DNA from 2 places in the Lactobacillus crispatus genome. Region 2 is predicted to be linked to the other one. Evidence: riboswitches for the same ligand, from Rfam matches in the RefSeq annotation. Region 2 holds a riboswitch; the other holds the start of a gene.
The links. Region 2 has a riboswitch for lysine ahead of lysA (diaminopimelate decarboxylase). Riboswitches for the same ligand answer to the same signal wherever they lie in the genome.
Positions count from the first base shown of each region.

Region 1 (3,371 bases), 1.0 Mb from region 2:
TACCAACTTGGACTTGGTTAGCCATCAAGTTGTAATTCTTATTACCTTCAAGTCTCTTTTCGATAAAGTTGAAGATTCTAGTAATAGTAAAGGTTAAGATCAAGTAAATTGCAGAAATCATTAAGTAAGTTGGGAAGAACTTGAATGATTGACTAGCAATAGTTGTACCAACAAAGAACAATTCAGAAACTGAGATGATACTCAATACTGAAGTATCCTTGATGTTAACGATAAATTCGTTGGTGATTGATGGTAAACAGTTTCTAATAGCTTGAGGCAAGATGATATGCCACATTCTTTGGTTGTGGGTCATACCAAGTGCACTAGCTGCTTCGAATTGACCTTCTGGAGTTGAAATAATACCACCACGGATAACCTCAGCTAAGTAAGCACCAGTGTTAATTGACACAATAATCAAAGCAGCTACAGTTCTATTTAAATTCAAGTGCCAGAATTGGGCAATACCATAGTAGATTACGGCTGCTTGAACCATCATTGGTGTACCACGGAAGATTTCTACATAAACAGATAATAACCACTTAACTACGTTCAAAGTCCAACGCTTGCCGCGAGTAGTTGGAGTAGGAATGGTACGAATAATTCCTACAAGCAAGCCGATAAAGAAACCAACAATGGTACCAACTAAAGCTAAAAGCAAGGTCATGCCAATACCTGACATAATCATGCCACCATATTGCTTCCAAGTAGTAACTAGCCAGTTTTCTTTCTTAGTTTCGTTACCAGCCTTAGGTTGTTCCTTGATGGCTTGTGACATTAATTGATCACGCTTTTTATTAGAAATAGTTCTTAAAGTAGCGTTAACTTCATTTAAAAGCTTGGTATTACCCTTTTTAACCCCGATACTAGTTACGGAATCGTCATGGTCAACTTTGAAGCCAGCCATTTTGTTTAAGTTAACTGCAATAATGTTAGGGTTAACGTTGTGGTAACTTTCAAATTCAATATCTTCAGCAACATAACCATCAATGGTGCCAGAAGCTAAACTTTGACGCATGGCTGAAAAGTCACGCATAGCTGGTTCTCTTTTAGCACCTTTTAATTGCTTGATTAAATCGTAGTGCAAAGTTCCTTGTTGTGCGGTTAACTTGGCACCTTTGAAATCAGTCAACTTCTTAGCATTAGAATATTTACTTGCCTTATTAGTAATTACGACGAAAGTACTTTTACGATAAGGTTCTGAGAAATTAATTGCCTTGCGTCTTTCGGCAGTAGGAGACATACCAGCAATAATTAAGTCAATTTTACCTGAAGTTAAAGCTGGTAAAAGGCCATCCCATTGAGTCTTTTCTACGATTACTTTTTTGTGTAGTCGTTTACCGATGATCTTGGCAATTTGAACATCATAACCATTAGCATAGGAGTTAGAACCATCAATTGGAACAGCTCCATTAGCTTTGGTTGGCTGAGTCCAGTTGTATGGAGGATAGTTTGCCTCCATACCTATTTTTAACGTGCCAGAATCTTTCTTAGCAGCTTGAGTCTGATTGTTACTAAGAGAAAAACCGATAAATAAACTGAGTAGGACAGACATTATTACAGCCATCCATCTAAATCTTGACTTCAATTATAAAACCTCCAAAAATAGTTTTAACATAAAGCCAACACAATAAAGAGTAAACAAAAACCTCGCTCTTCCAAAGAATTGCGAGGGTCATAATCATCAGTGTTTAAACCAAATCTTATAGCGCTCCCTGGGGACTAACCAGGACAGTCTATAGAATATTCTTCTATAGCCCAACAGATTAACACGCGAATATTAAATCTATTTCGGCGGCAACCCTAAGTTAACTATCATTGTTTTCGCGAACTCAAACTTAACTTGTGATTGTCGCAACCTCTATTGCATTGGAAAAATATTTAACTAATGAAGAATACTAGAAGAAAAAGTTAAATTTGTCAAGCCCAACCATTATTAGTTTCATAATTTCTCTTTTTCCCGGATTTAAAATTGAAGTGCAACACCAAGTGTTAAACAAAAAGGCCATGAAGACCTAAACTTGAAGTGACGAAAAATCAAGAAAGGAAGATCTTCATGACCAATTCAAATTCTAGCATTTCTAAGCACTATCATCAATTAACCAGCGTACAACGTGGACAAATTCAAGCAATGCTGGATTCCGGCATAACTTCCCGTACTGTTATCGCTCAAGAAGTCGGCTGCCATAAGTCGACAATCAGTCGCGAAATCAAACGCGGAAGCGTCCTGCAAAGAGACAGCAGCTATTTATTGTATGAGCACTATTACGCTGATACTGCACAGCTTTATTATGAGAAGCGTCGCAAAAACTGCTATCAGCGCAATCCATTGAAGCATTATGCTGTCTTTTTGAGAATGCTCTCCAGACGCTTCAAAGCTAAATTTGATGCCACCAGCATCGATGAATTCGTTGGTGAATTCAAAAGGACTATGCCAGGCTACCCTTGTCCCAGCACACCAACTGTCTATCGCTATATTGATCAGGGCTTGCTGGACATAAGCAATATTGATCTGCCTATGAAGCTCAAAAGACGCAGGAACAAGCGTCATCACGGCCAGAGCGGTCATGCTTTGCACAAGAAGAATCTTGGCAATTCCATTGAACAGCGTCCTAAAGAGATTGAAGACAGAAAAACGCCGCTGCACTGGGAAGGAGATCTGGTTAAAGGCGTCAGACGCAAGAATCAGCCTGCTTTAATGACTTTGACCGAAAGAACCACACGCTTTGAAGTAGTTATCAAGATTCCTGACTATCGGGCAAGCACATGCCAAAGGCTGCTTCAAAATGAGATTGACAGACATCCTGCCTGGTTTAAATCGATCACGTTTGACAATGGCTCTGAGTTTGCGGATATGACCAAGATCAAAGGCTGCCAGATCTACTTCGCCCACCCATATTCTCCATGGGAAAGAGGCACCAATGAGAACTGCAATGGACTTCTGCGTCAATTCTTCCCTAAAGGCAAAAGCATGAAAGATAAGTCAGCTGCTTATGTTCAACAGGCAACTGATGCCATTAACCGCAAACATCGTCGAATCCTTCAATATCACACAGCAGAAGAACTCTTCAAGCAATATATTTCCTCATAGCCTAACTGTTGCACTTAATTTGACAATTCAGGAATTTCTCTTTTTCATATCAGAAACATAAGGATTTCCTGCTACATAAAAACGTAATTTTTTGTTAGCCCAAACGGGATCAGATTGATTGATACCAACACGCGCTGCAGCAATTATTTCCTGGGGAATTTTTTTATGACGATCATCAAGATCAATGGCGAAAGGGGAGTCTGATAAAAAGTGCAAATTCCAATTTTTATCATGAATACCAAAAGCTTGCATCATTTTTGCGGGACCATTAGTCAAAAGAACG
Region 1 is NZ_CP072197.1:133,358-136,728, forward strand. Features, by position in the region: gene J6L97_RS00655 (ABC transporter substrate-binding protein/permease) at 1-1,585, opposite strand, end outside; lysine riboswitch at 1,696-1,869, opposite strand; gene J6L97_RS00660 (IS30 family transposase) at 2,054-3,088, shown strand; gene J6L97_RS00665 (DNA-3-methyladenine glycosylase) at 3,116-3,371, opposite strand, start outside.
Region 1: it holds a riboswitch for lysine, as region 2 does, so the genes downstream of both, J6L97_RS00655 (ABC transporter substrate-binding protein/permease) here and lysA (diaminopimelate decarboxylase) in region 2, are expected to answer to the same signal.

Region 2 (3,371 bases):
TACTTTTTGCATCTAACTTTGCCATCTTTTTTCTCTTTTCTAATTTAAATATGATTGATCTAAATGAACCAAGTCTTCTAAACTTTCACGCTTAATGACTAATTTTGCTTTACCATTTTCTGCAAATACCACTGCTGGTCGAGGATTACGATTATAATTTGAAGCCATTGAATACCCATATGCACCTGTATCCAACATCGCTAACAAGTCTCCAGCTTTGACTTGTGGCAAAGCTTGATCTTCTGCTAATATATCGCCACTCTCGCAATACTTACCAGCAATACGAACATGTTCAGTCAAAGGCGCTTGTGGATCGGTGGCTAAAACTGTTTCATACTTAGCCTGATAAAGTGCAGGGCGAATATTATCTCCCATCCCGCCATCGACAGTAATATAAGAACGATAACCTGGAATATCCTTACGGCTACCCACCGTATAAAGGTTGTAACCGGCTGGACCAACAATTGATCTTCCCGGTTCAATATCGATTTCAGGTAAAGGATAATTCATTTTTTCAGCTTCAGTTTTGATCACCTTAACAATCGTCTTAACAAATTCTTCTGGTCGTAATGGATGATCTTCTTGGGTATATTTAATCCCAAAACCGCCACCAACATTAATAACTTGTGCAAGATAGCCATACTTTTCTCGCCAATCTTGCGCTACTACCATTAATTTTTGTGCTGCCATTTCAAAGCCGTTTAAGGCAAAAATCTGTGAGCCAATGTGAGCATGAATCCCCAACATTTTCATCCTAGGATTAGCTAGAACTTGTTTTAATGCCTTTTCTGCTTGACCTGATTCAAGATCAAAGCCAAATTTACTATCAATCTGACCTGTTTGATCATATTCATGGGTATGTGCTGAAATCCCTGGTGCAATACGCAACATGACACTAATCGTAGCATCGTACTTTTTTAAAACTTGCGCCAATAACTGAATCTCATGAAAATTATCAATAATAATTTTGCCAACATGATTTTTTACAGCCATTTCCAATTCAGTTAATGATTTATTATTACCATGAAAGCTAACTCTCTCCATTGGAAAATTGGCTTTTATTGCAGTAAATAACTCACCTGCTGAAACTACGTCAGTGTATGCTCCCTCTTCTGCAATAACTTGATACATTGCGATTGCTGCGAAAGCTTTACTTGCATAACTAACAGCATAGGCCATGTTTTCTTCTTCAAAAACTTTCTTAAAAGCCCGAATTTGTCGACGAATTTGATCGACATCATAAACTACTAATGGCGTACCATACTTTTGAGCTAATTCTACTGTATCAACTCCACCAATCGTTAAATGGCCTTGCTCATTAATCTGATCTACTGCAATTTGTGAATTCATTTTGTTCTCCTGTCTTTTTCAGGCGAAACGCTAATAAAAAATCCATTGTCTGCGCCAAACAAACAATGGATTAATTTCTACTTAATCTATGGTCGATAGCGCTCCGCGAATTTTGTTCGCGACAGTCCGCAGTTTATTCAACTACGCCCCAGCTCAAGCCTTTAGCATGACTCAGCTTCGGCAACCTCCCCTTTTACAATTCATCTTCGTTTTGCCCAACTCAGAATTGTTACTTATGTCGGCTGCGCCTCTTCGATTGACTGTAGTTTACAATTTTATAAAAATATAGTCAACAAATTTATTATAAAAATTTAATTTTATTTGTAACAATGCGGCATTTAGAGTGATAAATTACAGTCATCACTTGCAAGATTAAAAAAGAATGTTAGAATTCAATTAAATTTAGTCTGACTTTTTTATTTAAATTAATGATTTCTGAAAACAAAAGGAGTTTTGAAATGAAAATCGTAAAGTTTGGTGGCTCTTCTTTAGCTACCGGTGAAAGTGTTGCACAAGCAATTCAAATTATTCTCAGCGATCCTCAACGACAAGTAATGGTTGTCTCTGCCCCAGGCAAAAGGAATACAACAGATATCAAAGTTACTGATCTGTTAATCAAGTACGCAGATTTAGCCTTAAAGCACAAGAATTGTGTTGAAATCGTGAATAAAATTTTTAGTCGCTATCAAGAAATTGGTCATTATTTTGGCTTAGCAGATACGGAATTAAGTATTATTAAACAAATTTTATTAGAGTTGCCCAATCAGGGTTATCCTAACGAAAAATATCTTTTAGCTGCATTTAAGGCACATGGTGAACGGCTTAATGCTCGTTTAATTACTTTAATTTTACGCCATCAAGGAATTAATAGTCGTTTTCTTGATCCGGCTGAAGCCGGTTTAATCGTGACTGGCGAGCCCAATGATGCCATTGTCAATCCAGAGAGCTACTTAAATCTTGACCAAATTAAAATTAAGGCTGATGAACGTATCGTATTTCCTGGCTTTTTTGGCATGACTCCGTCTGGTAATATCGCCACTTTTTCCCGTGGCGGGTCAGACATTACCGGGGCTATTCTAGCTCGCGGCTTTCATGCTGATCTCTATGAAAATTTTACAGATGTCAATGGGATTTTTGCCGCTAATCCTCATATTATTGAGCATCCCCAATCCATCAAGAAAATGACTTATCGCGAAATGCGAGAGTTGTCATATGCTGGCTTTTCTGTTTTTCACGATGAAGCATTGATTCCTGCTATTCAAGGACAGATTCCTATCAATGTGAAAAATACTCATGATCCTAGCAATCCTGGCACTATGATTGTCCCAGAAAAGGATTTTGTCCCAGATAATGCAATAGCCGGCGTAACCAGCCAAAAACATTTTTCCGCATTATATTTGCATAAATATTTGCTCAATAAAGAAGCTGGTTTCACCTTACGTATATTACAAATTTTATACCAACATAATATTCCATATGAGCATATGCCATCTGGGATTGACGATATTACCATTATTTTTAACAATGATTTTCTAAACGATCAGTTAATTGATCAAATTTGTAATGAAATTCAAGCTACAATTAATCCAGATCAACTCGAATGGATTGAAGATTATGCAATTATTATGGTTGTCGGCGAAGGAATGCGACAAAAACATACCATCAGCCGTCAAATTATCGATTCTTTAGGCGATCATGATATTTCACCACAAATGATCAATCAGGGAGCTTCTCAAATTTCAATCATGATCGGTACTAAAAAAGAAAAGGCTGATGAAGCAGTAAAAATTATTTATCAAAAGTTTTTTAATTAGGGGGCATTATGATTAATTTATTCAAAGTTCACGGTTCGCAAAATCATTTCTTTATTCTTGATCAAACACAATTCGAACACGAATTAAGTGACGCCGAGCTAAAAAATTTTACGCAAAAGATTACCAATCCACAAACTGGACTGCTTCACGGAGCAGATGGCGTTTTAGTAGTTAATCATCCCGTGCATTCTAACTCACTTGGCCAGA
Region 2 is NZ_CP072197.1:1,349,470-1,352,840, forward strand. Features, by position in the region: partial or broken gene dapD (2,3,4,5-tetrahydropyridine-2,6-dicarboxylate N-acetyltransferase) at 1-25, opposite strand, end outside; gene lysA (diaminopimelate decarboxylase) at 40-1,350, opposite strand; lysine riboswitch at 1,438-1,611, opposite strand; gene J6L97_RS06520 (aspartate kinase) at 1,809-3,164, shown strand; gene dapF (diaminopimelate epimerase) at 3,173-3,371, shown strand, end outside.